Regions from separate parts of the Mesorhizobium sp. P2_F5 genome, predicted to be linked through region 1. Evidence: riboswitches for the same ligand, from Rfam matches in the RefSeq annotation. Region 1 holds a riboswitch; each other region holds the start of a gene.
The links. A riboswitch is a leader RNA that binds a small molecule or an ion and turns the genes downstream of it on or off. The one in region 1 is predicted to bind thiamine pyrophosphate.

Region 1 (10,156 bases):
CCTGGCAGCCGGCTTCACCTATGCGGCCTGCATTGGCAATCCGGCCGACCCAGCCCGGCGGATCGAAGCCTGCACCCACATCATCGAGGACAAGGCCGGGCGCTCCGACCAACGGGCGATGGCTTACTTCAAGCGCGCCTACGCCTGGGCGGCAAAAGGCGACTACGCCAGCGCCATCGCCGATAACGAGCGTGCGATAGACATCAATCCGAGATTTGCCGTTGCCTACTACAATGGCGGCGTTTTCTGGTCGAACACGGGTGACAATGACCGGGCTATCGCCGACTTCAACCAGGCGATCAGCTTCGGTTTTGGCGGCGCCAACGTCTACCAGAACCGAGGCGCCGCCTGGTCGTCCAAGGGCAATTACGAGCGCGCCATCGCTGATTACACCCAGGCGATCAGCATTGATCCAGAACAGGCCGATACCTATTACGCCCGCGGCGCGGCCTGGGGGCAAAGCGGCGATTACGATCGCGCCGTCGCCGACTACACGCAGGCAATCAGCTTCGATCCGACAGGTGCCTATGGCTATTATGGCCGGGGCCTTGCCTGGTTCAACAAGGGCGACGACGACCGCGCTATCGCCGATTACGCCAAGGCGGTAAACCTCGATCCCAAGCTGGCCGATGCCTACTATGCACTGGGTCTCGCCTGGGCGCACAAGGGCGACCACGACCAGGCCATCATCGACTATGATCAGGCGGCAGGCATCAATCCGGCCTATGCCGATGTCTATGGCGCCCGAGCTCGCTCCTGGGAGGCAAAAGGCAACCCCATCCGCGCCGAGGCCGATCGCAAGAAAGCGCTCAGCCTCGGGGCGAAGTGAGGCTGAGCTCTCAGGCATCTCACCTTTGGCGGCAGGGAGATTGCTCCCTACCCCAGATACGCATTGCTGAAATAGCCCGCGAAATCTGGCCGTTCCTTCAGCGCCTTGCCATCAGCGTCAAGCAGGATGCCGGCACTGAAGAGGTAGCCGCCCATCGCCTCGATCTTGCCCTTGTCGATAGTGCCGATGGCGCCGGCCTCGCTTCTGAGGAAGTGCCCATCGACCAGCATCTTCAGCGAGGCGTGGATCAGCGCCGGGTCGGTCAGCGCATCCTTGTTGGAAGCGATCAACAGGTCGCCAGCCTCCCGCGGATGATCGACGGCGAACTGATAGCCGCGCCGCGTCGCCTCGACGAAGGCCGATGCCGCTTTCGGGTTTGCCTGGAGATAGGTATCGCTGGAGGCGATGACAGTGGTGTGCTCGTCGGGCACACCATAATCGGCATAGCGGAAGTTGCGCTGCCTGATACCCTTCAGTTCGGCATCGACGCCTTCCCAGGTCGAGACCTCTAGCGTGAAGTCGACCGATCCGTTGGCCAGCGCCTCATAGGCCGAGGTGCCGAGCGTCACGGTCTCGAAACTGCCCTTGCCGCCATCGTGGCGGATGATGGTCGAAATCAGCGTGTTTTCCCAGGCGCTGCCGAAGCCGCCATAGGTCAGACCGTCGAGATTTTTGGGGCTCTTGATCTCGCTGCGATCCGCGTTGAAGACCAGCCGGCCGGTCTCCTGCTGCACCACGGCGTAGACCGCCTTGAGATCGGCGCCGGCGGCGCGCTGGGTGAACAGGCCGACGCCGGCAATGCCGAAATTGGCGATGCGGTTGGCAACCAGCGTGCCGGCTCCGGTATCGCCATAGGGCAGGATTTCGACGTCGAGGCCGGCCTCGTCGTAAAAACCTTTTTCGCGGGCAACGAACAGGCCGATGTGGTTGGTGTTGACCGTCCAGTCGAGCGCGACGGTGATTTTTTGCACAGCCGCATGAGCGCGCGAGGCAAGCGGCAGTCCGGCAGCCAGCGTCAGCAGCAAGGCTTGCCGGCGGGTGAATTCAGTCATGATGATCTCCTTTGAGCGGTCTGCGGGAACGACGCTCGGTCGGCACCGGGATTGAGCAGCGTGTCGAGGATTTCGGCTTCGAGTGCGGCGGCTTGGCGCGCGGCATCGCTGCCTGTGGTACGCGGTCGCGGCAGCGGCACGGCGATCTCGCCGATGATGCGGCCCGGCCGCGCCGACATCAGATAGATGCGGTCGGAGAGATAGACGGCTTCGCGCACATCATGGGTGATCAGCAACGCCGTCCAGCGATGACGCCGCCACATGCCTTCCAGCCAGCGCTGCATGGCCGCGCGTGTCAGCGCATCCAGCGCGCCAAAGGGCTCGTCGAGCAGCAGCATGTCGCGCTGCTGCACCACGGTGCGCAGAAGCGCGGCGCGCTGGCGCATGCCGCCGGAGAGTTCCGCCGGCCAGGCTCGCTCGAAACCGGCAAGGCCGAACTCGGCGAACAGCGGCGCGACTCGCTCCCGGGCGGCCCGTCGCGACACGCCCTGGACTTCCAGCCCCAGCGTTACATTGTCGATGACGCGCCGCCACGGCATCAATGCGTCGCGCTGTGGCATGAAGGCGAAAGGGCTGCCATCCAAGGGCGCGCCGTCGAAGCGCATGTCTCCCCCGCCTTTCAGCGCGCCGGTGAGCAGCTGGAACAGCGTCGACTTGCCGGCGCCGGAGGGGCCGAGGATGGAGACGAACTCGCCGGCCGCGACGTGAAGCGAAATGCCGGCGAGCACCTCGAGCGCGCCGAAGCTTTTGCTGATGTCCCGGAGCTCGAGCCGTTTCATTGGCGGCTCTCTCCCGAACGCTTTCGGTCGTCGCTATCGCTCCCCGCATTTTCCCAAGGCATGGCGAGACGCTGGACGAGCACGGCAATGCCGAACAAGATGAGCGTGAGCGCGGCGCTGACGGCGACCGCGGCGAGCACCAAATCGGGGCGAAAATTGTTCTTGGCGTTGAGCATGTAGATGCCCAGCCCTTTCGCCGCTCCGGCATATTCGGCGAAGATCGCGCCGACGACGGCGTAAGTGATGGAGATGCGCAGCCCGGCGAAGAAATAGGGCAGCGCCGAGGGCAGCCGCGCCAGCCAGAAAATGCGCCAGCGCCCCGCCCCCATGGCGGCGAGCATCTGCGAAATCTCCGTGCTCGTGGCGGCAAAACCCTCGACCAGCGCCACCATCATCGGGAAGAAGGTGACGAGCGCCACAAGCAGGATTTTTGGCATCAACCCGAAGCCGAACCACAGCACGATGAGCGGCGCGATCGCCACCAGCGGCAAGGTCTGGCTGACGATCAGCAGCGGAAAGAGCGCGCGGCGCAGCGGGGCCAGAAAATCGACCAGCGCCGAAAGCACGAAGGCAGCGACCAACGAGCAGGCAAAGCCGGCTGATGTGGCGCGGATGGTGGGAAGCGTGTTTTCGGCAAGGGCGGCGCGATTCTCCCAGGCCTGCAGCAGCACGCGGGACGGCGCCGGCAGCATGGTGGGGGCGACGCCGCCATAGCGGGCGTAGACCTCCCAGGCTGCAAGGATCAGGGCGAAGGCGATGGCGGCGGGTGCTGTCTTGGCGATAGCGGCGGCTGATCTCCCCCCTCGAGGGGGAGATGTCGCCGAAGGCGACAGAGGGGGTCGCCGACCGTAGAGCGCCCACGCCCTGCCGACGCGAAAAGGACGTCGGCGCTCCACGCGCTGGGACCCCCTCTGGCCTGCCGGCCATCTCCCCCTCAAAGGGGGAGATTCACCGGCATCGCCGTCGTCGCCAATCGCCAATGGCTCCTCTCCTCTCTGTGCTGAGAAGTCAGAGGCAGAGGCATCTCCGCCACGCGATGGGTTGGGCAAAACAGCCACGGCAATATCCTCGACGAACGACGCTTGAGCCGCGGCTCAGACGGCGCTCGGGCTGTTCGCCGAAATGGTGACGTCGAGGGTGACGTGGCCGGCGCCCGGGCCGAAGCGGCAGAAGGCTTCGTTAAGCGTGGCAAACACCGCGCCGGCATCGCCGCGTAATTTGGTGCAGAAGTTTTTCGAGCGCTCGAAGACACCGGACTGCTTCAGGAAATCGATGCAGCCATAGATCTCGTCCATGTGGTCGCCGGTGCCCATGACATAGAGCGAGAATTGCGCCGCCACCGGCTGGTCTGTCGATGGCGTCGCCTGCACGGCGCGGATCGCAGCGAGCTTGCGCTCGTCCAAGGGAATGGTGGGGCCGCCGGTCTCGTCGGAGCGGCAGATCGGATCGTCGGGCTCGCCCGGACAGCCACGCGAAACCGCAGCCGAAAGCACGCAGTGCTTGCCGCTTTTGGCCGCCGCCACAAACAGGTCGCGCATGGCCGGGAACAGCACCTCGGGCGGCCCGACCAGAAGCGTCGAGATGTCGTCGGTCTCGATCCGCAACCGGTCGCGCCAGGGATCGAGCGCGCCGAGCGCGCCAAGGATGACGCCGACGAAATCGTCGGTCATGGGATAAAGGGAAATCTGTGCGCCGGAAAACATCGCCCGCCTCGCTCCGCTGGTATTATCCAGATCAGCTTTAGGGTCCGAAGGCTTGCCGCCCTCATCTCAGCCCCGACCATACGGAGCACCCCTGTGGATGAGCGGGTTAAAGCACTGTTCGAGCGATTGGGGAAGCGTATTTTTTCGGCTGTCATCGCGAAGTGTGTTGGGCCAAGTTTCTTGCCTTGAGGAAAAGTCGCATCATTCGGGAGCTGAATTCGTTCAAATTGTACGCGATGCGCTTGACTGGATTTCGTACATAACGTACGATAGTTGCTTTCAACAAGGGGTTTTCCGTGAGCACAGCGAACCATGCCGCCTTCGCCGACCTCTCCCGCCCGCTGCTGTCACCCCCACTGTTATCGCTCTTGTCGCTCGACCAGCGCGAACGCGTTGCCGGAGCATGGCGAATGGCCAGCCAGGACATCGCCGACGACATTCGTTTCATCCGCCAGTATCTGAAGGTGATTGCCGAGAAGGATGAAAGGCTGTCGACCGGCACGCTCGTTCATAGCCGCGCCTATGTCGAGGCCTGCGCCGGCTGGCTGCCGCAAACGGTGGCGCGCTATCTGCGGCACCTGCGCCAGATCACCGAATGCGAACTGGCCATGACAGAAGCTGGCATCCGCTTTGCGCTGTCGAGTTATGCCTGGGAGGCATGAGACGCTGTTTCGCCTTGTCGCCAAACAAAACAAATTGCGCTGCCCATTGCAGCCGCAATTCGTCAGGTTGAGAGGCTCGGGCGCGCCTGAACGGCGGGCGCCAAGGATGACCCCCCGGGCGAATTCAGCCCTTGCGCTATTTTGACTTGGCCTTGCCGGACTTTGCCGTGGCGGGCTTCGCGGCCTTTGGCTTGGCGTCTGCCTTGGCGGGCTTCGCAACAGCCTTCTTCGCCGCCTTCTTCGGCTTGGCGGCTGCGCCGTCGACCTCGGCCGCGGCCTGATCCCAATGCTCCTGATGCGCACCTTCGGGGCGGCCTGCCTGTTCCCAGATCTCGTGTGCGCGCTGGCGAATGCGGTCCTGTCTGTCGTCCGTCACTTAAGCCTCCGTGGTTGGGTCCGATCGGTTGGTCCAGATTCCACGAAAACATTAGCCGAAAATTCAGCCGGCGTCTTGAATGACTCAGCGCCGATCGGAAACGACCGCTACGCCAAGCAGTGCTGCTTTCTTGGTAATCAGCCCGGCAAGGTCAGCGTCCGAACGATCGGTGCCGGTGCGCTCGCGCAGGACCGCGATTGCTTCCTGCATCGACAACAGCGCCGTACTGCGCTCGGCCAGCAACTTGTCGCAACACGCCGCAACATTGGCGGAGCTCGGGGTTTCGACATGCGGCAACATGGCAATGCTCCTTTCCCGGTTCGACCCTGCCATTCTTGTTCGCAAGAACGGCAGGGCCAGATTATCGACGATGGTTCTATTCGTCGGAACTACTCGACGACCTCGACGATCCTGCGCGTGCTGGGGTCGACCAACACGGTATGATTGTCGACGACGGCGTATCTGTACTGAACATCGGGCACCTCTTGCAGTTCGACCGTGTCCGGCAAGGCGGAGCCGACATTCAACTCGACACCGAGGAGGTTGATCGAGGCAAGCGGGTGCTTATGCACATATTCGCGTACGACGGTGCGCTGTTCGGGGGTGACGATCACCTGCCGTTGTGCCGGCTGCGTGACAATGACTTCGTCGGCAGCGGCAACACCGAGACCGGCGATCATGGCAAGCCCGGCGACGGCGGGAATAAGGACGGTTTTCATCTTCGTCTCCTGTCGTTGTTGGTGAGCTCCGCCTTGTTCCCGCACGAGGCGAAAACAGCACAGATCGAGCTGGCGGGCTCCTGGAGGCAAACGCCGCCGGTACGGTCTTGTTCCGCAAGCGGAGACTAAATTGATCGGCTTGCCGGCCATGTCAGCTGGAACCGCATCGGCATGATTCGCATTGAAGACGATCCCTCAGGAGACCTTCAATATGAACGATATGCGGCTCCAAGTTCCGGTGGCGATTGCGGTCGGCGCCGGCTTCAAACGCGACATCGCGACGTTGGCCGAGATGCAGAATTCTCTCAAGGAATGGCCGCAGGCCGGACGCGGCAAGATTTATGACACGGCACTGAGGGCCTGCGAAATGGCCAGGGCTGGACACCTGACCAAGGACCAGGCGCGGCGGGCCTTCACCGCCTTTGCCGAGGCGGCAGGCATTGCCTGGACCGGCATCGATCCGGTGACGGCGCTTCGCCTGGCCAAAACTGGCCGGCCCCGGCCCACACTGTAGAGACCTCAAACGAGATCATTGCTTCGGCGGCTGCACAGGCACCTCGCCGGGCTTGATCACCGGCGTTTTGCCTTGATCCGGCGGCGGCTGCGTCATGCCCTGGTCACCGCTGGGCGGCGGCTGCAGCACGCCGCCGCAAGAACCAAGATCGGCGCTCGAATTGCCATTGCCGTCATTGGCGGGAGGCTGCTGTTGGCCATCCTGGGGCTGCGCCTGGCAAGGCACGGGAGGAGCGCCCTCGCCGCTGTCTTGCGCGGCCGCGGGGCCGGCAAGCGCCAGCAGCGCGCACGGCAAGAAAACAAAGATCTTCATTGTCCGGTCTCCGTCTGGAATCGTCTTCCTGTTGGCAAATGCAGGCTGGCGGCAATTGGTTCCCCCAAGCGGTCCCCAAGTGGCTCCCAAGCGAAGTGGACCGGTTTTCGGGAACCTGCTTGCCGGCGGCGAGTTCCACATTCTCGATGCAAGCATCGGCCCCAAGCACCGACCCAAGGAGGCAATCATGGATCCCCGCAGAAAACCAAGCGACGAAGTGGAAGCGCCGACGCCGCGGCAGCAGGACTGGGATGCGCTGCGCGGCGCAAGAATTCTGCCCGACGGGGCGGACGAAGAAAGCCTGCCGGATATCACCGGTGTCGAGAAGGAAGGCGAGCTGCCCGAGGAAGACGACGGCAACTCCTACCGGGACAGTGACGACGCCCTGCCCGACGATGCCGAGGAAGCCGCCATCGGCCGCGATCCGGCGAGACGCGGCGGCCCTTTCGACGAGATGTAGGCTCGAAGCAGTCTGCGCCGGACTTTCGAAGCGTTTTACCGGAACTCTTCGTCTGTTCGCTGGTTAGGAAATTGTCCAACCCAGAGGAGACCGGTCATGGATCACAGATCGGCTCTGTCGATCATCTGCATGGCAGTCAGGTCGTCATCGACGTCGGCGGCTTTCTTGGCATCGGCGCCAAGCCGGTGGCGGTCACCACCAGCCAGCTTGACTTCATGCGCGACGAGGATGGCGACGTCCACGCCGTCACCAGTTGGACCAAGGACCAGCTCAAGGCGATGCCGGAGCATCGGGACTGATACTTTTCGAAGGGCCCGGCTGCAGCCGGGCGCCCTTCGTTCGTCACGCCAGTGCGCCCTGGCGGCTTGGCTTCAGCGGCGCCCTGGTGATCAGGGAGAGACCGATGATCAGAAAACTCAAATCAGGAAAATACCGCCTCTATTCGCGCAAGGTCGATGAAAAGACCGGACGGCGACGCAACCTCGGCACCTTCGACAGCCGCGAAGCGGCCGAGAAACACGAACGCGAAGTCCAGTATTTCAAGCGCCATTGAGGCCGCTGATATCTTCAAGACGCGCATACGATCGCCCGACGCGGACCGTGCAGGTGCTCGCTCCGGCATCGCAGACGGCTGGCCCCGGCAACCGCCGGCGCTTGAGTGCCGACGGGCGCACGATCGGGCCTTCAGTTCGATGCGGGATCGCCCAGCGCCTCGGTGACGAAGGAAGCCGCGATCAGGTCGTCGGCATCGATGCGTAGGGACCCTTCGGCGTCCCCCATGATGGCCGCGACCTTCTGGAAGGTCTGCATCTCGTGTTCAGTAATCCGGGCGTTTCGCATCCTGGCTTTCAGATCGGCGATGCGTCGGCCCAATGAGGCCGACGTTCCGATTTCTCTTTTCGACATGGCGTCGTGCTCCTCCCCCAACCCATGCTTGGTTTTGCCCTCTGCCCGCTTGGCTGCACCCATTGCTGCCTATTTATAAGGCAGCACGAATACAGTCGCGGCAACGCGCGGTACCAGGGAAGGTTCCAGCGTAAAATGGTCACGAAATAATACGGGAAGGCGGGCAGCCCGAACCGGCGACTAGGCGCCGCAACCACCGGCTGCGGCCACCAGGCCAAACCAACCCCCGTCGCTATTGGCGACGCGGATCAGACTTCAATCACCTTGCGCTGACAGTCAGCGAGAGGCTGACGGTACGGCTGCGGCCGAGCGCGCCGTTTCGGGTGAGAACACCACGAAAGCAAAGATCAGAACGGCAGCGGCGACAATCAGCGAGCCACCGGCAACGACAGGCTCAAACGCCGGATTTCCCTGCAGCATCACATAGAGTGCTGGCAGCATGATCACCACGCCAACCGTATAGAGCCAGTAGTGGATCATGGCGATGCGACGCGCCGCCTTTTGTGGATTGAGCGCGTAATAACCGCCGAAGATGGCGCTCGTCACCCAGCCCAGCAGATTGATATGCGCATGCGCCGGGAAGGCGCTGTGGTCGCCCGAGATCGCCATCTGCAGGCCGGCCGCGATCCCCAATATGAGGAACACGATGGCGGTTTTAAAGAAAAGTTCCGAAACCCTAGGCATGTCGTTTTCTCCCCGATGCCGTTTACCCCAATATTGCGAAGGCTACACTCGGGAGCGGAGATTTGCCATGCCTTACTTGGGGTTAGTAACGCTTTTCCCTTGATATTGGCAGTTCCGTCGTACCGTCAAAAAAGCCGCCGGGGCGAGACCCGGCGGCTTGGACGTTCGATTGGCCGTTTCAGCCGCGATCGGCTTTATGGCGTTGGCGCAGGGGCCAGCTTGGCGGCCATTTGGTCGATCTTGTCGGCAAGCACACCGTTGGCCCAGTCGGTGACTTCGGGGTCGACCGGCTTGTTGGCCATATCGGCGAGTGCGTCATCAAGCGATGGGATGCCGAGAGTGGCGGCGTCGGCAGCCGTCTGCGCCGCGTCAACCGCCGCTTGAGCATCCGTGACCGCGGCCTCCAGATCCGCGATCGCTGCGGCCTGGGCCGCCGCCACCTCGGGCGTTGCAGGCGTAATGGCATTCGCCGCGTCGAACAGCGCCTGCTGGGCGGGCACCGCGTCCTCGGCCGCCGTCAGCGCCGCCTTTGCGTCGGCAAGCGCGGCTTGGGCGTTCTTGGCAACTGCCGACGCCGTCACATAAGCCTGAACGCCGGCGAACTTCTTGCTCTTGGAGTTCAAATAGGCGTTGATGTTGCGTTGCAGCGAGTTCAGCCGGCCAAGCTTGGCGTGGATGTTCTTATCCTTGGGCGTCGCGGCGACCTCGACGTCATCGACGGTGGCCTCGTCATCAGTCGAGGCCTTCTTTCCGGCGTGAGCCGATGCCGACTTGCCATGCGAAGCGCTATTGCCGGATTTGCCGCTATTGCCGTTGCCGCCGCCATTGCCGTTGCCGCCACCGTTGCCGCCGCCATGGCCGTGGCCACCACCGTTACCGTTACCACCAGCACCGGCCAAGGCCGGAGAGGCCAGGAGCGCAAACGCGGCAAGCGCCGCCAAAAGAGTTTTTCGGGATGTCATGATACCTCCTCGGGGGATAGCCACCTCCGCCGACTCGCTATAGCAGCGCCATATGAGAATTTGCTAATTCGATGGAGTAAACTTTAGATAAATGTGGTTGCGATACGCGATAATCGGGCTGCAAAGGGCCGGGAAAAATCTTGTAAATAATTGAAATATAAACACAAATGTGAAAATCGCCGAGCGAACCGGCCCTTT
Region 2 (10,156 bases), on a different contig from region 1:
CGAAATCGAAAATCCAGGTGATTATCCTCGACGCCTGCCGCAACAATCCTTTTCCGCGCAAGAACTATTGGCTTCGCGACCAGCTGATCGTCGCCAGCGGTAGCGGATTGGCGCAGGTGAAGGGTTCTGAGAACGCGCTGATCGCCTTTGCCACCGAGCCGGGAGCCGTTGCCTATGACGGGAGCGGCAATCTCAGCCCATTTTCCTCCGCCTTCTCCCGTCGTGCGTTGGCGGCGAACCAGGAGATAAGGGCCGTCATGTCCGCCGTGCGCCGCGATGTGGTCAAGGCTACCGATGGCAAGCAGGTTCCATGGGAAAATTCCTCGCTTCTCGACGATGTCTTTCTGATGCCCCGCGCCAACCGCCCGGCGCTGCCGCCGGTGCTGGAGAAAATCGTGCCGTCCGGCATCGGGCCAGTCGCTCTGGATCTGCCGGCGCCGGTTGACGTCGACGGTGGCGCAGTCAGTGTCAGCATCGAAAGCCTGCCGGCACTCGGACGGCTGACGCTTGATGGCAAGCCCTTGGCCATGGGCGAAAGGATCGATGGTAAGGACCTGTCGCGTCTGCGCATGGACGCCCCCGAATTGGCGGGTGGGCAGGAACAGGTGGATACGCTGGCCTACACCACCCACAACGAGTGGGGTGGCGAATCCCAGGGCGTTCTGCTGTTGCGGATCAGGAACGGCGCGGGCGCCGAGGGCAAGCAGCTCGTGGCCTCACTCGCGGCCGAGCAGAAGCAGGCGGTGGTTGAGCGCGGCATTCGTATCGCCGACGCCGCCGAGGCGATCGAGAACCGCGACATCGAAATTCCCGTCGGCATCGGCCCGGTTCCGCTCAAGCTGGATTTCCCGGCCAAGGACCCGTCGATCAGCTTGAAGCTCGCAAGCTATCCGGCAACGGGGACGCTGTCCCTGCCGGACCGCATCCTGTCGCCTCAATCGAGCCTGATGGCCGACGATGTCGACAAATTGCGCTACGAGGCGCAGATCGGCTCCGCGACGCCCGTCGAGATCGGCTTTCAGATCCGTGCCGACAACGCATCGAAGCAGGCGACGCTGAAGCTGTCGCCAAGCGTCGATCCCTGCGATCGGGCGGCGGGCGAACCTCTCGACCTGCAAGGCGTTGTCCCAGGCCGACTAGCGAACGAGATTGGCGACGACGCGGTTGAGCTCTGCCAGGCCTCAGTGAAGGCCTATCCAGAGATTGCCCACTTCCGTTACCAACTCGGACGGGCGTTGCTGGCCTCGGGCAAGGTTGATGAGGCCAGGCAGGCAATCCAGCAGGCCGCCGACAAAGGATATGTCCGCGCGGCATTCGCACTCGGCTCCATCGCCTCGTCCGGAATAGGGACGGCCGCGGATCCTGACCAGGCCAACCGCTTCTATTCAAAGGCATCCGACAAGGGCGACCCCTACGCCATGACCGCGTGGGGACGCACCCTGTTCAATGGGCGCGGCGTCCAGCGCGATGCCGCCAAGGGATTGGACTTGCTGCTCAAATCGGCGGCGATGGGGCATATCGATGCCATGAACGATCTCGCATCGATCTTCATGGAAGGTCGCAATGGTGTTCCAGCTGATCCGGACCGCGCGCTCGCCTTCTTCAGAGCCGGGATCGAGCGGCAACAGATGTATTCCCTGGGTGTTCTCAGCACCCCAAAGCAGGTCGCCTTGGCGGTTCCGGCGTGCAAGGTCCAGCCCCCAAAAATCATCACGAAAATAAAGGTGGTTCATATACCTGCGCCAAGACCGAAGACCCCGAAGGCAGGCAAGCGGACAGCCGCAGCAATCCCGGACAACCCCGTGCAGAAGCAAAACGGCAGGGCCGCATGGGCCGGCAACAACGGTAATGGTTCCGAGCGCGGTTCTGCAAACCCTGGTGGTGGTGAGGAGACCGATAGCAGCACCAGCGAAGGCACCGATGGCGACAGCGGCACCGATACCAACACTGACAGCCATCTCTGAGGGTGGGCAGACCTATCGAACCGGACTGCGCTGCTACTTGTCCGTAACGATCTTGACCTTGTCGCCGGCCGAAACCGAGGCGCCCGGCGACATCGCGTTGAGCACCCTGAACAGATCGAGCTTGCGGTCGACGCCGACCATCTGCGCCGACAGCGAGCCCATGGTCTGGCCCGCCTGAACGGTGACCACGCGGATGTGCAGCGGCTTCAGCGCCGCCTTTTCGGCAGGGCTCAGGATGCGGAACGAACCGCTGACCGAGCGCGCCACCGGGTCGAGCGTTGTGCTGGCTGAGGGGGCCGCCGTCAACAGCCGGTAGACCTGGCCGCCGGCGCGGATCACCGCAATGTCGAACTGCCAGCCATCGGCGCCGGCATGCGCGGTCGCCGCCTCGTTGCCGTTGATCGTCTCCTGGCGCACGCTGGTCTCGTCGAGACCGGCCACCCAGCCGCTTCTGATATAGTCTGTCAGCGCGCGGTTCTTGTCGATCGACACGCCGTCGAACCGTACCGCCATGTCGCCGGGGCCAGTCGCCGTCACCGCCGCCGCCGTATTGTCGATGATGAAACCGTCCGGCACGGTGAACGATACGCCGAGCCCCGGATGCAGGAAGGTCTGGCCGCGCACATAGCCTTCTTCCGGAGTGTCGCCGTAAAGCAGGCCGTCAATGCCGGCCAGGAAGGAATCGCGGTCGCGCGTGCCGACGCCCGGCGCGCCGAACTGGCGGGCATGGCGCTGCGCCAGATCGATGCGCTGCGGCGTGTTGGGGTGTGTGGCCAGGAAGTCGAGGCTGGCATCGGTGGCGCCTGATATCGAGCGGAAATCGGTATAGGCCGACATCGATTGCAGGAAGCGGCCGGCGGCATAGGGATCGTAGCCGGCTTCGCCGATCGACTTGATGCCAATGGCGTCGGCCTCCAGCTCCTGGTTGCGCGAGAACTGCGCCAGCCTGAGCTTGCCGCGGATCAATGCCGCCTTGGCGGTCGGGCTGTCGCCAAGCACATCGGAAACCACCTTGGTCGCCAGGCCTTCCTCAGCCTCGAGCTGCTGGCGCTGCAGGCCGTGGTTAGCGGTGACGTGGCCCATCTCATGCGCGATGACGGCCGCGAGTTCGGCCGAATCATTGGCCAGAGCCAGCAGGCCGCGGGTGACGTAGAGATAGCCGCCCGGCAGGGCAAAAGCGTTGACGTTGGGCGAATTGAGGATGGTGATGCGATAGGTCTGGGTCGGATTGGCCGACACTACGGTCAGGCTGCCGACGACCTTGGCCACCATGCGCTCAAGCTTAGGATCGGAATATTCACCGCCATAAGTGGCCAGGATGCGCGGATGCTGCGCCTTTGCCAGTTCGGCGAGCTTGCTGTTGGCGGCGACATTGTCGACCGTGATCGGTCTGTCGGAAGGCTGGAAGCCGGATTCCTGTACCTCGGGCGGCGTGAACATCTGGCAACTGGCCAGCGCCACGGCAAGGCCGGCCAGCGCGAGGAAGCGCACCAGCGGTCTGCGTCTCAAAGTGTCAGTGCCGGTCGACAGCACGGCGTCCCTTCAGCTCTCGGCGCAGGACCTGGACCCAGGGGTCCGCGCCAGCGAAAAATCGAATTTTTCGGTGGCAATCCTGCCCAAATCAAAAAACCTACAGCGTTTTACGCATCCGGATAGATGCGGCGCTGTAGGGGGCAAATCACGGCTCGTGCCGGACCAGTACTGGGCGGACCTAGCCACATCAGCTGGACCATGGCAAGCAAGCGCCACATCACCTGTAGCCGGTTTGGTCGTAAATTATGTCCGCTTCCGGGCAATATCGCGTGATCCGCCCGAACTTGCGCCGATATAGCGCCGAAACGCTTCAGGGCCAGTGCCAGCGAAAAAATCGGCGGCAAGTCCCGTTGCGGCAACCCCGCCATTGTCCAGAAAAACAATGTCCTCGCCGATGCGTCGCGCGTCTTCCGGCTGATGCGTAACGAACAGCACCGTCATCGCCCGCTCGGCATGGACGCCGGCCACAAGGTCGAGCATGTCGTCGCGCAGCGCGGGTCCGAGCGACGCGAACGGCTCGTCGAGCAACAGCACCGGCCGGTCGCGCACCAGCACGCGGGCAAGCGCCACGCGCTGCCGCTCCCCGCCGGAGAGCTCGCGCGGCAGGCGCTTTTCCTTGCCGGCAAGGCCGACACGGCTCAGTGCCTCGGCGATTGCGGCGCGGTCGGCCTCGGTCAGGCTGAGCGAAGGCGAGCGGCCGAGGCCGACATTCTTCTCGACCGAGAGATGAGCAAACAGATTGTTTTCCTGGAACACCATCGAGACTGGTCGCGCCGACGGCGCGGAAGCGCCGACATCGGCGCCGCCGATCAGAACGCGGCCGGATTGCGGCGTCTCGAAGCCGGCCACCAGATTGAGCAGGGTCGATTTTCCCGAACCGCTTGCCCCCATGATGGCGGTGATCTTGGACGCCGCGAATTCGACATCGAACAGGAACGGCGCCTCGCCATAGCTGAACGAGACCTTGTCCAGCCGAACGGCCGCGCCTTTGTTGGCGGAATTCACGATCTTTCTCCACGTCCCAACCAGTCCGCGACGACCACCAAGGCGAGGCAGACCGCCCCGAGCAGCAAAGCCAGTCCGGCGGCGTCGGCTGTGCGGTAGCTGCCCATGCGCGCCAGCAGGAGATAAGGCAATGTCTGCACCGAATCGCTGCCGAACAGCGCGATGACGCCGAGATCGCCGAGCGACAACGCCATGGCGAAGGCAAAGCCGGTGGCCAGCGGCCGCCGAAGCGACGGCCAGTCGACCAGCCGCAGCCGGTTCCAGCCGGAAATGCCGAGCTGTGCGCACAGCTTTTCGTGGCGTTCGCTCGCTGCATCATAGGCCGGACGCATCGCGCGGATGGCAAAAGGCATCGCCATTACCGCATTGACGGTGACGACCATGACCGGCGCGATGGCAAAGACATCGCTGACCGTGCGCAGCAAGAGGAACCAGCCGGTGCCGATGACGATGGGCGGCACGACGAGGACAAAACCGGCGCCGTTGTCGGTGGCATGTTCGAGCAGCGAGCGGCCGCCACGGCGGCGCAGGGCCAGCGCCCGGCGCGCCATGATCAGCGACAGCGACAGCGCCACCGAAAGCAGCGCCGCCAGCAGCCCGAGACCGGCGCTGGTCAGCGTCGCCTGGCGCACAGCACTTTCACTGGCGAGCCGGCTGAGATCGGCGCCAAGGCCGGATGCGACGGTTGCCGCCATAGGCCCAGCGACGAACAGCAAGGCGAGCACGATCAGGATGGCATTGAACGCCGTTTCAGTTGTTCCGGCGGAGAGATAGCGGCGCGGCGCCACTGGCAGGTTGGCGTCGCCGGTCACGTTGGCGCCCAGCCGCGTCAGCGCCAGCACGACGGCAAAGGTCAGCGCGATCTGCAGCACAGTCAGTGTGACTGCCCTTGCCGGATCGAAGTCGAAACGCAGCGCCTGGTAGATGGCTACCTCGAGCGTCGTCGCGGCCGGCCCGCCGCCGAGGATGAGGACGATGGTGAAGGAGGTGATGCAGAGCATGAAGACAAGTCCGGCGACGCCCGGCAGGGATGCGCGCAGCACCGGCCATTCGATCAGCCGGAAGGCTGCTCTCGCCCCCATGCCGAGCTGGCTTGCCAGCCGCCATTGATCGGCAGGCACCGTCCCCAGCGCCTCCAGGAACAGCCGCGTGGCCAGCGGCAGATTGAAGAAGACATGGGCGACGAGGATGCCCGAAAGCCCATAGATATCGGGCCAGCTTTGGCCGGCGATCGCGGCGAAATAGCCGGCGCGGCCATAGAGCGCCAGTATGCCCAGCGCCGCGACAATGGCCGGCAGTGCCAGCGGCACGGTGAACAGCTGCAGGATGAAGCCACGACCGAAGAAGCGCGGATGCCGTGACAAAGCGCGGGCGACGAGCAGCGCCGGCACGACGGAAAGCAGCGTCGAGAGCGCCGCCTGCCAAAGCGTGAAGCGGACGACGCGCAGAAGATAGAGATCGAAGGCGGACGCGGCGCCTGAGAGGTCGTGCGCGCCTTCGCGGATGAGGCCGGCGAAAGCGCCGCCAACCAGCAGCGCGATTGCCGCAAGCGCGATGATGCCGGCGGTGATGCGGGGATCAGAGCGTTGCACGCCGGACCGCCCAAGGGATCTCTAGCGGGCGTCGCGTTCCTTCGCGCCCCCCTCTGTCCTGCCGGACATCTCCCCCACGAGGGGGGAGATCAGCCATCTCCGCGTCCCACTCATTCCTGCAACCTTGGCGATTGGCGAAATCGCCGATGACAGCCAATCTCCCCCCTCGTGGGGGAGATGTCCGGCAGGACAGAGGGGGGCGCCGTAGAGCGATCATCTTCGATCAGCCTACCACAGGCTACTTGCTCATCACCGTCAGCCACTCATCCACCCATGCCTTGCGGTTGGCCGCGACTTCTTCGGGGCTGAACAGCAAGGTCTTCGCCGGCTTGACCAATTTGTCGAAGGCCGGGTTGAGCGGCTTGCCGGTCTTCCCCGCCGGGAACATCCAGTTGGTCTCGGGAATGACGTCCTGGAACTTCGGTCCGGTCATGAAGGCCAAAAACTTTGCCGCCAGCGGGTTTTTCGCACCCGTGGTGGTGATGCCGGTGACCTCGATCTGCAGATACTCGCCTTCCTCGAAGGACGCCGCCTGATAGCGCTCAGTGTTCTCGGCCACCATGTGGTAGGCCGGCGACGTCGTGTAGGACAGCACCATGGGCGCTTCGCCTTTGGTGAACAGGCCGTAGGCCTCGCTCCAGCCCGGCGTCACCGTCAGCACCTTCGGCTTCAACTTGGCCCAGGCTTCCGGCGCCTTGTCGCCATAGACCGACTTGACCCAGAGGAGCAGGCCGAGGCCAGGCGTCGACGTCCGCGGATCCTGGATGACGATCTTGTCGGCGGCGTCGCCCTCGACCAATTCCTTCAGGCTCTTCGGCGGGTTCTTCAGCTTTTCGGTGTCATAGACGACAGCGAAATAACCATAGTCGTAGGGGACGAAAGTATCATCGCTCCAACCGCCCGGCACACTGTTTTCAGCCACCGCGCCATGCGGGACAAACAGGCCGGTGGCTTTGGCTTCGGCGGTCAGGTTGGTGTCGAGGCCAAGCACGATATCGGCCTTGGTCGAGGCACCTTCGAGCTTGACGCGGTTGAGCAGCGCGACGCCATCGGCGACCGAGACGAAGTCGACGCTGCAGCCGCATTCGGCTTCGAATTCCTTCTTCACAGCAGGGCCTGGCCCCCAGTCGGCGGTGAAGCTCTCGTAGGTATAGATGGTGAGTTTGTCCTGCGCGGACGCAGGGCTTGCCAAAAGCGAAACAGCAAGACCCAGGGCTGGGACAAGACGGGACAAAAACATGCGCATCGGCGCCTCCTTCATTCGTGTTGAAAGGAATTGAGGCGCCGGTCTGTCCGAAGCGTCTAATCCCTCCGCCGGTACAAACCGGATCAGGTTCAGCGGGTTGGCGAGACTGCCTCTCAGCCGGTCCGCGAAGATCGCGTCCGGCACCCCGTTAGAGCGTTTCGACACATAGGCCCGGCCAAGGTGCCACGCAAGCGGAACTTTGCCAGAGCATGATCCCGAAAAGTGGGAACCGGTTTTCTCGGACAAACGGGAACCGTTTTGTCCGGAGATCATGCTCCAGCAAAGAGCTAGATCAGGATGAAGATTCAACCAAACGTCATCCTGATCTAGCAGCAGCGCGGCTCGGCCTTCCGTTTCGCCGGCGGGGCTGGTAAGGGCCACCGGATATGACCACATTCACCATCCTGCTTGGCGGCGATCTCGTCCGCACGCCGCGGCTCGACCGCCAGGTCGAAGGCACGCGCGTCATCGCCGCCGACGCCGGCATCGGCCATGCCCGCCTGCTTGGCCTGATGCCGGAGCTATGGGTGGGCGACTTCGATTCCGTGCCGGCGGACCTTCCCGCCGATCTCGCCGCAGTGCCGCGCCAGGTATTTCCGCCCGAAAAAGACAAGACTGATGGCGAACTGGCGATCGCAGCGGCGTTGGAGCGTGGCGCCACCAGCCTGGTGCTGGCCGGCGCTTTCGGCGGCAAGCGCGCCGACCATGCGTATCTGCACCTGGCGCTCAGCCTGAGGCTGGCCGAGGCCGGCACAAAAGTGCTGTTGACCAGCGGCGCGCAGGAGGGCGTTCCCCTTTTGCCCGGCAAGGCCAGCTTCGACTATGCCGATGGCACGCTGTTTTCGGTGCTCGGCTTCTCCGATCTTTCGGGCCTCACCGTGGCCGGCGCCAAATGGCCGCTCGACCATGTCGAGGTTGCCTTCGGCTCGTCGCTGACCATCTCCAACGAGGTCAAGTCACAGAAGACCGGGGGCCGGCTCGAAATCGCGCTCGGTCATGGCCGCGCGCTGCTGCTCGCTCATCCCTATCCCTTGCCTGAAAGCTGACATGGCCCCGCCTCTTCTCAACCTCGACGGGATAAAACTGACCTTCGGCGGTACACCACTGCTCGACGGCGCCGAACTCACGGCATCCGCCGGCGACAAGATCGCACTGGTCGGCCGCAACGGCTCCGGCAAGTCGACGCTGCTCAAGATCGCCGCCGGGCTGATCGAGCCGCAGGACGGCGAAGTGTTCCGCCAGCCTTCGGCGACGGTGCGTTATCTCCCGCAAATGCCCGACATGGACGGCTTTGCCAATGTGCGTGCCTATGTCGAGGCGGGACTCGGGCCGGGCGACGATCCCTACCGTGCCACATATCTGATGGAGCATCTCGGCCTCGCTGGCACGGAGAACCCCAACGACCTCTCCGGCGGCGAGGCGCGCCGTGCCGCTCTCGCCCGTGTCATGGCGCCCGAGCCCGACATATTGCTGCTTGATGAGCCGACGAACCATCTCGATCTGTCTGTCATCGAATGGCTGGAAGAGGAGCTTGTCCGCACCTCGTCGGCGCTGATCGTCATCTCGCACGACCGTCGCTTCCTCGAACGCGTCTCGCGCGCCACCGTCTGGCTCGACCGCGGCCAGACCCGCCGTTTGGACAAGGGTTTTGGCCATTTCGAGGAATGGCGCGACCTGGTGCTGGAAGAGGAAGAGCGCGAGCAGCACAAGCTCGGACGGCAGATCGTGCGCGAGGAGCACTGGCTGCGCTATGGCGTGACCGCGCGGCGCAAGCGCAACATGCGCCGGCTTGGCGAATTGCAGACCATGCGTCAGCGTTTTCGCGGCCATCGCGGCGCCGAAGGCTCGGCCACCATGGTGGCCAGCGACGCCGCCGAATCCGGCAAGCTGGTGATCGAGGCCAAGAACATCGAAAAGAGCTTTGACGACCTTACCGTGGTCAAAGGGTTTTCGACCCGCATCCAGCGCGGCGATCGCGTCGGCCTGGTCGGGCCGAACGGCGCCGGCAAGACGACGCTGTTGAAGATGCTGACCGGCGAGATGAAGCCCGACGCCGGTTCGGTGCGGCTCGGCACCAATCTGGAGATCGCCACGCTCGACCAGAAGCGCGAGTCGGTCGACCCGGCCGAGACGCTGGCGCAATATCTCACCGACGGGCGCGGCGAAAACCTCGTCATCAATGGCGAGCAGCGCCATGTCGTCTCTTACATGAAGGATTTCCTGTTCAAGCCGGAACAGGCGCGCACGCCGGTGCGCGAGCTGTCCGGCGGCGAACGGGCGCGGCTGCTTTTGGCGCGCGTTCTGGCACGGCCGGCGAACCTTCTGGTGCTTGATGAGCCGACCAACGATCTCGACATGGAGACGCTGGAACTGTTGCAGGAACTGGTCGCCGGCTTTGCCGGCACCGTCATCCTGGTAAGCCACGACCGCGACTTCCTTGACCGCACCGTAACCAGCATCATCGCGCCGGACGGTGGCGGCCGCTGGATCGAATATGCCGGCGGCTATTCCGACATGCTGGCGCAGCGCGGCGGCACCCGGCTCGACGACCGCAGGGCGCGGCCGAAGGCCGAGAATGGTGAGACGCCGACAGCCGGCAAGAGCGAACCGGCAGCGCCAAAGGGACCGGCGAAGAAACTGTCGTTCAAGCAGAAATTCGCACTGGAATCGTTGCCCAAGAAGATCGAAGCCGTGACGGCCTCGATTTCACGGCTGGAGAACAACATCGCCGATCCTGCTTATTACGAGCGCGACCCGGCCTCGTTCCAGAAGACCATCGCCGCCCTCGACAAGGAACGCGCCACGCTGGCAGCGCT
Region 3 (10,156 bases), on a different contig from region 1:
CCATTTCTTCCTGGTGGGTCGTCACGCACGGGCACCGCCATCCCCGAATCATGAAGGCTATCGAGACGACCGCGGCGAGCCTCGACCAGATCATCTTCGCCGGCTTCACCCATGAGCCGGCCGAACGCCTGGCCAGCGCACTTGTCGGCCTCGCTCCGCCCGGACTCGACTGGGTGTTCTATTCCGACAGCGGCTCGACCTCGGTCGAGGTCGCGCTGAAGATGGCGCTCGGCTATTTCGGCAACATCGGCGCACCGCGCTCGCGCATCGTCGTCATGGAGCACAGCTATCATGGTGACACGATCGGGACGATGAGTGTCGGCGCCCGCGGCGTGTTCAACGCTGCCTACGAGCCTTTGCTGTTCGAGGTCGACACCATCCCCTTCCCGGCCGCCGGGCACGAACAGGAAACGCTGGATCGTTTCGAGGCCGTCAGCCGCGACCGGCGCGTCGCCGCGCTGATCGTCGAACCACTCGTGCTTGGCGCCGGCGGCATGCTGATGTATCCGGCCTGGGTTCTGGCTGAATTGAAGAAGATCACTGAGGCCTCCGGCACGCTGCTGATCGCCGATGAGGTTATGACGGGCTGGGGACGCACCGGGACCATGTTCGCCTGCGAGCAGGCATCGATCTCTCCGGACATCCTGTGCACCTCGAAAGGCCTGACTGGCGGCGTAATCCCGCTGGCCGCAACGCTTGCCACGGATGCGATCTTTCAGGCTCATTATTCGGTGGACCGGAAGAAGACATTCTTCCACTCGAGTTCCTACACCGCCAATCCGATTGCCTGCGCGGCAGCACTCGCCAATGTCGAGATCTGGCGCGACGAGCCTGTGGCCGAGCGGGTCGCGGCGTTGAGTGCGATGCAGGCCGCCGGGCTTCGGCGCTTTCGTGACAATGCCAACTTCACCGACAGCAGGACGACCGGCACGATCGCGGCCCTCGATCTGCGCACCGGCTCGGCCGGTTATCTGGCCGAGATCGGGCCGAAATTACGCGCTTTTTTCCTCGAGCGCGGCCTGCTCGTGCGTCCGCTTGGCAATGTCCTCTATCTTCTGCCACCCTATTGCATCACCGGCGAGGAACTGGACGGGCTCTATGACGCCATCGAGGAGGCCGGCGACCGCTTCGGCTCGAGGCCATGAGCAGATCGTCGCGCATTCTCGGGTTTGGCCATCATGCGCCGTCGCGCAAGGTCGAGAACCCGGAAATCGAAAACCGTCTCGGCCTCGAACCCGGCTGGATCGAGCGGCGCACCGGAATTCGTTCGCGCTTCTGGGCAACCGACGAAGACACGCTGTCGGGCCTCGCCACGCAAGCGGGCGACATGGCGCTGGCGAGCGCCGCCATTGACCGGAGAGACATCGGCCTGTTGTTGCTCGCCACCTCGACACCCGATCACCTCCTGCCGCCGAGCGCACCCCTGGTAGCGCATCGGCTCGGGCTCTGCCGCGCCGGCGCGATCGACCTGACCGGCGCCTGTGCTGGCTTCATCTATGCGCTGATGTTCGCCGACGGTTTCACCCGCCTGCATGGCAAGGCAGCCCTTGTGATTGCCGCCAACATCCTCAGCCGCCGCATCAACCCGGCCGAGCGCGCAAGCGCTGTGTTGTTTGCCGATGCCGCCGGCGCGGTGGTGATCGGTCCTTGCGATGATGCCGATCGAGGCATTCTCGGCGCTTCGGTGGATTCCGACGGCTCACGCTACGGCCTGATCCAGATACCCGCGGGAGGAAGCAACAATCCGTTCCATGACGGCCTCGACCTCGAGCAGACCCGGATGACGATCACCGATGGCCGCGAAGTGTTCGCCAAGGCCGTGGAGATGATGACTGCCTGTTCTCAGGACGCGCTCACTGCCGCCCACATGCGGCCGCAAGACATCGACCGGTTCGTGCCGCACCAGGCCAATGCCCGCATGTTCGATGCGGTCGGGCGAAACCTCGGCATTGCGGATGAAGCGATCGTCAAGACGATCGTCGAATACGGCAATTCTTCTGCTGCGACGATTCCGCTCTCGCTGTCGCTCGCCCATCGCACGCAGCCGTTTCGGCCGGACGAGAAAATCCTGCTGACGGCCGCGGGCGCGGGTCTCAGCGGCGGCGCCCTCGTCGTTGGAATTTAGCGGGGCGACCCGGCCGCCCAGAGGATGGCGGGACAAGTCATCCATGATGATGGGAAACAAGACCAATGCGAAAAATAGTCGCCGGTAAGCTGCACGGCATCCACGTCACCGAAGCGAACCTCGACTACCACGGCTCGATAACACTCGACCCTGACCACTGCGAGGCAGCCGGGATCCTGCCGATGGAAGTCGTGGAGATATGGAACAAGAATTCCGGTGCGCGGATTTCGACCTATGTCATTCTGGGCGAACGCGGCTCCCGATGCTGCATTCTCAACGGGGCGGCGGCCCGCGCCTGCCAGCCAGACGACCAGATCATTGTCTGCAACTCCATCTACCTGGACGAATCACCTCGTTGAAGCCGCGGATCATCACCTTCGACCAGGACAATCACATGCTCGATCGCCTGAGCTACTCCGTCGATCTTGACGCACATGGGCGTTACAGCTTCTCGATCCTTGACGAGGCGAATGAGGCTTTGGCCATTCCTGCGCTGGTCTCCGGCGCGTGACTTCCTCTCGATATTTGCCCGTGCTTTGCGCGGGGGTTCGTTAGTCGCCGATCACCGCCGCAGGTGGAAATGCGCTTGACAAAGCAGTGTCGGCTCGGTCAATTCGAAAACATTCACCAGGGGAGTCCCGGCAAGGGGCTGAGATACTGCTGGCTATCGCGGCGCAGTGACCCGTTGAACCTGATCCAGTTCATACTGGCGTAGGGACGGTGCAAGCGCTTTGCGGGAGTTTACGCCCGAGGTCCTGTTTCGGCAGGTCGACAGAAGCGTCTTTTCATCCTTCCGGCACAGAACTGGGTCTCCAATGCATGAGCAAAGGAGCCTCACGATGAATGCCCTCACCCCAGCCGTCTCAACGGGACCGCTGCCTGCCTCACGGAAAATCCACAAGCCTGGCGTCCTCCATCCGCACATCAAGGTGCCGATGCGCGAAATCTCCGTCCATCCTACGGCGGGCGAACCGCCTGTCATCGTCTACGATCCGTCAGGTCCCTATACAGACCAGACTGTCGAAACCAGCATCGAAAAAGGCCTCGCCCGGCTTCGCCATGAATGGATCAAGGCGCGGGGCGATGTCGAAGCCTATGACGGCCGCCATGTCCGGCCGGAAGACAATGGATTCGCGGTAGGCGAGCGCCTGACGCCGGAATTTCCCATTCGCAACCGGCCGCTCAGAGCCAAGGCCGGCAAGGCGGTGACACAGCTCGCCTATGCGCGCGCCGGCATCATCACGCCCGAGATGGAGTTCGTCGCAATCCGCGAAAACCTCGGCCGCGAGGTCCTGCGCGGCAAGCTGCCGCGCGACGGCGAAAGCTTCGGCGCGGCCATTCCCGATTTCGTCACGCCGGAATTCGTGCGCGACGAGGTGGCACGCGGACGAGCGATCATTCCAGCCAACATCAATCATCCCGAGAGCGAGCCGATGATCATTGGCCGCAATTTTCTGGTCAAGATCAACGCCAACATCGGCAACTCCGCCGTCACCTCGTCGATGGCCGAAGAGGTCGAAAAGATGGTCTGGGCGATCCGCTGGGGCGCCGACACGGTGATGGACCTGTCGACTGGCCGCAACATCCACAACATCCGCGAATGGATCGTGCGCAATTCACCGGTGCCGATCGGCACGGTGCCGCTCTATCAGGCGCTCGAAAAGGTCAACGGCATTGCCGAGGACCTGACCTGGGAGGTCTACCGCGACACGCTGATCGAGCAGGCCGAACAGGGCGTGGACTATTTCACCATCCACGCCGGCGTGCGGCTGCACTACATCCCGCTGACCGTTGGCCGGGTCACGGGTATCGTTTCGCGCGGCGGCTCGATCATGGCCAAATGGTGCCTGCACCATCACCGGGAAAGCTTCCTCTACGAGCATTTCGCGGAGATCTGTGACATCTGCCGCGCCTATGACGTGTCCTTCTCGCTCGGCGACGGCCTTCGTCCCGGCTCGATCGCCGATGCCAACGACGCGGCGCAATTCGCCGAACTGGAAACGCTCGGCGAGTTGACGCAGATCGCCTGGGCGAGGGATTGCCAGGTGATGATCGAGGGGCCTGGCCACGTGCCGATGCACAAGATCAAGGAGAACATGGACAAGCAGCTCGCTGTCTGCGGCGAGGCGCCCTTCTATACGCTTGGACCGCTGACGACCGACATCGCGCCGGGCTATGACCACATCACCTCAGGCATCGGCGCCGCCATGATCGGCTGGTTCGGCACCGCCATGCTCTGCTACGTCACGCCCAAGGAGCATCTCGGCCTTCCCGATCGCAACGACGTCAAGATTGGCGTGATCACCTACAAGATCGCCGCCCATGCCGCCGACCTGGCGAAGGGCCATCCGGCAGCGAAAGTCAGGGATGATGCCCTTTCCCGCGCGCGCTTCGAGTTCCGCTGGGAGGACCAGTTCAACCTGTCGCTCGATCCCGAAACGGCGCGCTCTTTCCACGACCAGACCTTGCCCAAGGAGGCGCACAAGGTGGCACATTTCTGCTCGATGTGCGGACCGAAATTCTGCTCCATGCGCATCTCCCACGACATTCGCGCCGAAGCACAGAAGGAGGGCATGGCGGCGATGGCGGCGAAATACCGTGAGGGTGGCGATCTCTACATGCCGGCTGACGAGACCGGCGTAGCACTCATGCCAGAGGCGCCGAAACCATCATGAGGGTGTTGGTCAAAGGGGCCGGCGTCGCCGGCCTCACCGCGGCCTTCGAACTCACCGCCCGCGGCGCGACGGTCACAGTCGCCGAGATCCGGCATGGTGTTGGCGGCAATGCATCGTGGTTCGCCGGCGGCATGCTGGCGCCATGGTGCGAGCGTGAAAGCGCCGAGCAGCCGGTGCTGGATCTCGGACGTGACGCTGCCGACTGGTGGGATGCGGTGCTGCCGGGTCAGGTGACACGGGCCGGAACACTGGTCGTGGCCATGCCGCGTGATGCCGGTGAGCTTGACCGGTTCGCCAGTCGCACGTCGGGGCATCGGCGTGTCGATGAAGACGAAATTGCGATCCTGGAGCCCGGCCTCGCCGGCCGCTTCCGGCGCGGATTGCTGTTTCCCGATGAGGCTCATCTCGACCCGCGCCAGGCGATGGCGGCACTTCAAGGCAAGCTCGCCGCCATGGGTGTCGAATTCCACTTTGGCGCCGACGCCGGGCATGTTTCCGGTTTCGATCGTCAGATCGACTGCACGGGATTGGCAGCAGCCGATGACAGGCTGCGCGGCGTTCGCGGCGAGATGCTGATCCTGCGCACGCCTGATGTCTCGCTGTCGCGCCCGGTCAGGCTGCTGCATCCGCGCTTTCCGCTTTATGCGGTGCCGCGTGCCGACACGCAGTTCATGATCGGCGCGACGATGATTGAGAGCCAGTCCGGCGGGCCGGTCACGGCGCGTTCCATGATGGAGCTGCTGGGTGCCGCCTATGCCCTCCATCCGGCCTTTGGCGAGGCCGAGATCGTTGAAACCGGTGTCGGCGTTCGTCCGGCCTTTCCCGACAACCTGCCCCGCGTCGAAACGAGCGGAGACACCGTCGCGATCAATGGGCTCTATCGCCACGGTTTTCTCCTCGCCCCCGCCATGGCGCGCCAGGCTGTCGACCTGGTTTTCAATCAAGACGGACCCAAGGAACCTGCTCATGAAACTGATGGTCAACGGCGAAGCGCATGAGGTTGCCGCCACCACGCTGGCGGAGCTGCTTGCCGCGCTCGACTATGAGGGCGATTGGCTCGCCACTGCCGTCAACAGCGACCTCGTGCACAAAGCCAACCGGGCGGAATTCCAGTTGAGCGACGGCGACCGGATCGAAATCCTCTCACCCATGCAGGGAGGCTAGACCATGTTCGAGCTTTATGGAACCGAGCTTCCGTCGCGTCTGCTTCTCGGCACCGCTCAATATCGTTCGCCGACCATCCTTGCCGAGGCGGTCAAGGCGTCGGGCACGTCGGTGGTGACGGTCTCGTTGCGCCGTGAGATGGCAGGCGGCAGGGCCGGCGAAAAATTCTGGTCGTTGATCCGGTCGCTGGGTGTCAGAATCCTGCCCAACACTGCCGGCTGTCACTCCGCCAGGGAAGCGGTCACGACCGCGAAAATGGCGCGTGAGGTCTTCGGTACGAACTGGATCAAGCTCGAAGTGATCGGCAACCACGACACGCTGCAACCAGACGTGTTCGGCCTTGTCGAAGCCGCCCGCATCCTGTGCGAGGACGGTTTTGATGTATTCCCCTATACCACCGATGACCTTGTCGTCGCCGAGCGGTTGCTGGAGGTGGGCTGCAAGGTCTTGATGCCGTGGTGCGCACCGATCGGTTCGGCGCTCGGGCCGGTCAACATCACGGCGCTGCGTTCGCTGCGCGGACATTTCCCTGACGTCCCGCTGATCGTGGATGCGGGGCTCGGACGGCCGTCGCACGCGGCCACCGTCATTGAACTCGGCTTTGACGCCGTGCTCCTGAACACGGCGGTCGCCAAGGCGGCCGATCCGGTCGGCATGGCGCGTGCTTTCGGCAAGGCGGTCGACGCCGGTCGTGAGGCTTTCAGTTCGGGAATGCTCGAACCGCGCGACCTCGCCGTGCCATCGACACCGATGATCGGCAAGGCCGTTTTTTCATGAAGCTCGATCCCTTCTACCTGATCGTCGACAGCTCTGCCTGGATCGAACGGCTGGTGCCGCTCGGCGTGAAGCTGGTGCAGCTTCGCATCAAGACCATGGATGAGGCCGGCTTGCGCGCGGAAATCCAGAGGACGAAGGCCTTTTGCGCCCAACACGAATGCCAACTCATCATCAATGACTACTGGCGGCTGGCGATCGAGGAAGGTTGCGACTTCGTCCATCTCGGCCAGGAGGATCTGCAAACCGCCGACCTCGCGCGGATTCGGGCAGCCGGTCTAAGGCTTGGACTGAGCACACATGATGATGTCGAACTGGAAATCGCTGTTGCCGCCGGGCCCGACTACATCGCGCTCGGCCCGATTTATCCGACCATCCTGAAGAACATGAAGTGGGCGCCGCAAGGGGTCGAACGGATCAGCGAGTGGAAGCGCCGGGTCGCACCGATTCCCCTGGTCGCCATTGGTGGTCTCAACCCGGACCGGCTCGACGGTGTCTTTGCGGCTGGCGCGGACAGCGCGGCGGTGGTCACCGACATCACGCTGAACGACGACCCCGAAGCGCGCACGCGAGAATGGATCGAAAAGACAGGCCGATGGCGCTGAGGCGAGACCCTTATGTGCTCGTCGTCGGTGGGTCGGACTCCAGCGGCGGAGCCGGAATTGCGCGCGACATCGAGACGATCTCTTCGATTGGCGTGCGCACCTGTCTTGCCGTTGCCGCGCTGACGGTGCAGACGCACGAAGCCGTCATGGAAATCCATCCTTCGCAGCCCGATCTTGTGGCCGATCAGATGCGCGCCGCGCTGCAGGCCAACACGGTGGCAGCCATCAAGATCGGCATGCTCTCAACGGCCGAGATCGTTGTTGCCGTTGCCGGCGTGCTCCGCGAGAATCCGCAGGTGCCGGCAATCCTCGACCCCGTGCTCGCCTCGACCTCAGGCCGGGCGTTGCTGGAAGCAGATGCCATCGCCGTCATGAAGCGCAGTCTGATGCCGCTTTGCCGTCTCGTCACGCCCAATCTCATCGAACTGGCGCTCCTTGTTGGCTCGGAACTGGCGATGGATGAAGACAGCGCGGTGTGGCAAGGCCAGGAATTGCTGAACGCCGGAGCGCAGGCCCTGCTGATCAAGGGCGGCCATGCATCGGGACCTCGATCAACCGATGTTCTGTTGCGCTCCGATCACGAACCAGTCCGCTTCGACACACCGCGTCTGGCTACGTCGATGCGCGGGACGGGATGCATGCTGGCCAGTGCGATTGCGGCGCATATGGCGAAAGCGAGCCCACTCGAAGACGGCGTGCGCGAAGGCAAGTTGTTTGTTTTCGAGAAGCTCCAAGGGAAGAAGTCGAATAACGGTGCTTTGTTTGGGGCACGGCTCTGCGATTGAGGCGATGGCAGCTATCAAAAGGGCATTTGATCCGACATATATCATGAGTCCGGGACGACACTTCCGATCGCTTCCGGCGACGGCTGATCCGGCGACGCAGCCTATTTTTCACCCGAGATTGCATCCTTGCGGCACCAACAAAGGCGCCGGTCCTTTGTGTGGTCCTGGACAGCCCGTGCTGTAGAAAGACCGCCGGGTAGTGCTATTGGTTACGCACGCGATGGTTCTGCGGATCGTACCAAGGCCCCAACTGAACTTCCACAGGGTGACGCTCCATAGCAATCTCGACCTCCCATTTTCCAGCGGCAAGCCACTCCTTGGTCACGCCATCGGCATTATTCACATAGCCGAGCCCAAGTGAGGCGCCAATTCGGTGTCCGTAGGCTCCAGATGTAATGGAGCCGACCAGGTTGCCATCGCGCGCAAGCGGCTCGTGATGATAGAGCATCGGCATGTCTGGACCGCCCGAGAGCTTTACCTGAACCAGTCGGCGATTGATCGGCCCGTCGCATTTCTGCTTGACGAGAGCATCCCGGCCAAGAAAGCCACCGGGCTTATCGAGCGCGACGGCGAAGCCCACACCACCATTGTAGGGCGTGTCCTCCTCGCCCATGTCATGACCCCAATGGCGATATCCCTTTTCCATGCGCAGGGAATTCAGAGCGAAGAAGCCGCCGGGTCGAAGCCCCAGATCTCGTCCGGCCTTCATGATCTCTTCGTAGACATGCGCGGCAAACTCACTCTCTACATAGATTTCATAGCCGAGTTCACCGACGAACGTCAGCCGGCTCGCACGTACACGCGCATAGCCAAGATCTATTTCGCGGCTCGTGCCGAAGGGGAATGCCTGATTGGTGAAGTCGTCCGGCGACAGGCGCGACATCAGTTCACGCGTCTTTGGGCCCATCAACGCAATCATTGGCAAGCCCGAGGTGACATCTGTGATATGTACGTGAGCGCCTTCTGACAGATGCCTTTTGAACCACGTCAGATCGCGTCGCTGCGAGACCGCCACCGTGACGATGAGGAATGCATCTTCCGCCAGGCGCGTAACCGTGACGTCAGCCTCGATGCCGCCAGCCTCGTTCAGCCACTGCGTATAGACGACGCGACCGATACCAACATCGCAGTCGCCGGCGCAGATCCAATTCATTGTCTTGAGCGCGTCGGGACCCTCGACCCGGTACTTCACGAAACAGCTATGATCAAACAGTGTCACATTCTGTGACGTGTTGTGGCATTCGGCACCGACATTGGCGAACCAGCTTGGGCGATAGTAAGAATATTCGATGTTGGCGACTTCTTCGGCGGTGCCGAAGAACCCAGGCCGTTCCCAGCCCGCCGTTTCGGTCATGAACGCACCCGCCGCGACCAGCCGGTCATGGAAGGGCGAGCGCCGCACGCCGCGCGCGGAGACGAACTGCCGGCCCGGCCAATGCATATCGAAATTGAGGCCCAGGGTCTCCACGGTACGATGCTCTAGGTACTTGCGGTTTCGCTGGAAGCTTTGTGTGCGACGCACATCAACATCAATCAGTTCGACCGGCGGCCGACCATCGCGGATCCAGGAAGCAAGCGACTTTCCCACCCCGCCCGACGACAGGATACCGAGCGAATTGAAACCGGTGGCGCAGTACAGGCCAGAAACTTCAGCCGTCTCGCCGAGCAGATAACGGCCGTCCGCGGTGAAGCTTTCGGGTCCGTTGAAAAACAGCTGCATGCCAGTTTGCGCCAGCAGCGGCACGCGACCGGCCGCGGTCTCCAAATGCGGCGCGATGTGGTCGATGTCGTCTGGAAGCGCGTCGAAGCAGAAGTCCCTCGAGATGCCGTTTTGACCCCATGGTTTTGCAACCGGCTCAAAAAAGCCAACGAGCAGCTTTCCGGCATCTTCCTTATAGTATGTCCACTCGTCGCCGAGGAACATAACGGGAAGATTGCGTGGCAGATCGGGAATTGCCTCGGTGACCACGTAAAAGTGCTCAGCCGCGTGGAGCGGTATGGTTACCCCGATCTCGGCAGCCAGATCGC

Region 2: it holds a riboswitch for thiamine pyrophosphate, as region 1 does, so the genes downstream of both, thiB (thiamine ABC transporter substrate binding subunit) here and AC1DYO_RS26805 (YkoF family thiamine/hydroxymethylpyrimidine-binding protein) in region 1, are expected to answer to the same signal.
Region 3: it holds a riboswitch for thiamine pyrophosphate, as region 1 does, so the genes downstream of both, thiC (phosphomethylpyrimidine synthase ThiC) here and AC1DYO_RS26805 (YkoF family thiamine/hydroxymethylpyrimidine-binding protein) in region 1, are expected to answer to the same signal.

Annotation. Positions count from the first base shown of each region.
Region 1 covers NZ_JBFUEY010000024.1:52,218-62,373, forward strand. Annotated here, with positions in the region: gene AC1DYO_RS26785 (tetratricopeptide repeat protein) at 1-829, shown strand, start outside; gene AC1DYO_RS26790 (ABC transporter substrate-binding protein) at 877-1,881, opposite strand; gene AC1DYO_RS26795 (ABC transporter ATP-binding protein) at 1,878-2,660, opposite strand; gene AC1DYO_RS26800 (ABC transporter permease) at 2,657-3,493, opposite strand; gene AC1DYO_RS26805 (YkoF family thiamine/hydroxymethylpyrimidine-binding protein) at 3,755-4,363, opposite strand; TPP riboswitch at 4,354-4,466, opposite strand; gene AC1DYO_RS26810 (hypothetical protein) at 4,660-5,025, shown strand; gene AC1DYO_RS26815 (DUF2934 domain-containing protein) at 5,162-5,401, opposite strand; gene AC1DYO_RS26820 (hypothetical protein) at 5,486-5,701, opposite strand; gene AC1DYO_RS26825 (DUF1236 domain-containing protein) at 5,791-6,120, opposite strand; gene AC1DYO_RS26830 (DUF982 domain-containing protein) at 6,332-6,634, shown strand; gene AC1DYO_RS26835 (hypothetical protein) at 6,650-6,946, opposite strand; gene AC1DYO_RS26840 (hypothetical protein) at 7,134-7,406, shown strand; gene AC1DYO_RS26845 (hypothetical protein) at 7,478-7,705, shown strand; gene AC1DYO_RS26850 (hypothetical protein) at 7,810-7,959, shown strand; gene AC1DYO_RS26855 (hypothetical protein) at 8,091-8,312, opposite strand; gene AC1DYO_RS26860 (hypothetical protein) at 8,589-8,996, opposite strand; gene AC1DYO_RS26865 (hypothetical protein) at 9,191-9,958, opposite strand.
Region 2 covers NZ_JBFUEY010000010.1:49,300-59,455, reverse strand. Annotated here, with positions in the region: gene AC1DYO_RS16410 (caspase family protein) at 1-1,964, shown strand, start outside; gene AC1DYO_RS16405 (M48 family metalloprotease) at 1,998-3,404, opposite strand; gene thiQ (thiamine ABC transporter ATP-binding protein) at 3,741-4,502, opposite strand; gene thiP (thiamine/thiamine pyrophosphate ABC transporter permease) at 4,499-6,094, opposite strand; gene thiB (thiamine ABC transporter substrate binding subunit) at 6,333-7,340, opposite strand; TPP riboswitch at 7,384-7,498, opposite strand; gene AC1DYO_RS16385 (thiamine diphosphokinase) at 7,727-8,386, shown strand; gene AC1DYO_RS16380 (ABC-F family ATP-binding cassette domain-containing protein) at 8,388-10,156, shown strand, end outside.
Region 3 covers NZ_JBFUEY010000025.1:35,131-45,286, forward strand. Annotated here, with positions in the region: gene AC1DYO_RS27095 (adenosylmethionine--8-amino-7-oxononanoate transaminase) at 1-1,145, shown strand, start outside; gene AC1DYO_RS27100 (beta-ketoacyl-ACP synthase III) at 1,142-2,125, shown strand; partial or broken gene panD (aspartate 1-decarboxylase) at 2,191-2,636, shown strand; TPP riboswitch at 2,745-2,861, shown strand; gene thiC (phosphomethylpyrimidine synthase ThiC) at 2,965-4,800, shown strand; gene thiO (glycine oxidase ThiO) at 4,797-5,798, shown strand; gene thiS (sulfur carrier protein ThiS) at 5,767-5,964, shown strand; gene AC1DYO_RS27125 (thiazole synthase) at 5,968-6,741, shown strand; gene AC1DYO_RS27130 (thiamine phosphate synthase) at 6,738-7,343, shown strand; gene AC1DYO_RS27135 (hydroxymethylpyrimidine/phosphomethylpyrimidine kinase) at 7,334-8,128, shown strand; gene AC1DYO_RS27140 (GcvT family protein) at 8,331-10,156, opposite strand, start outside.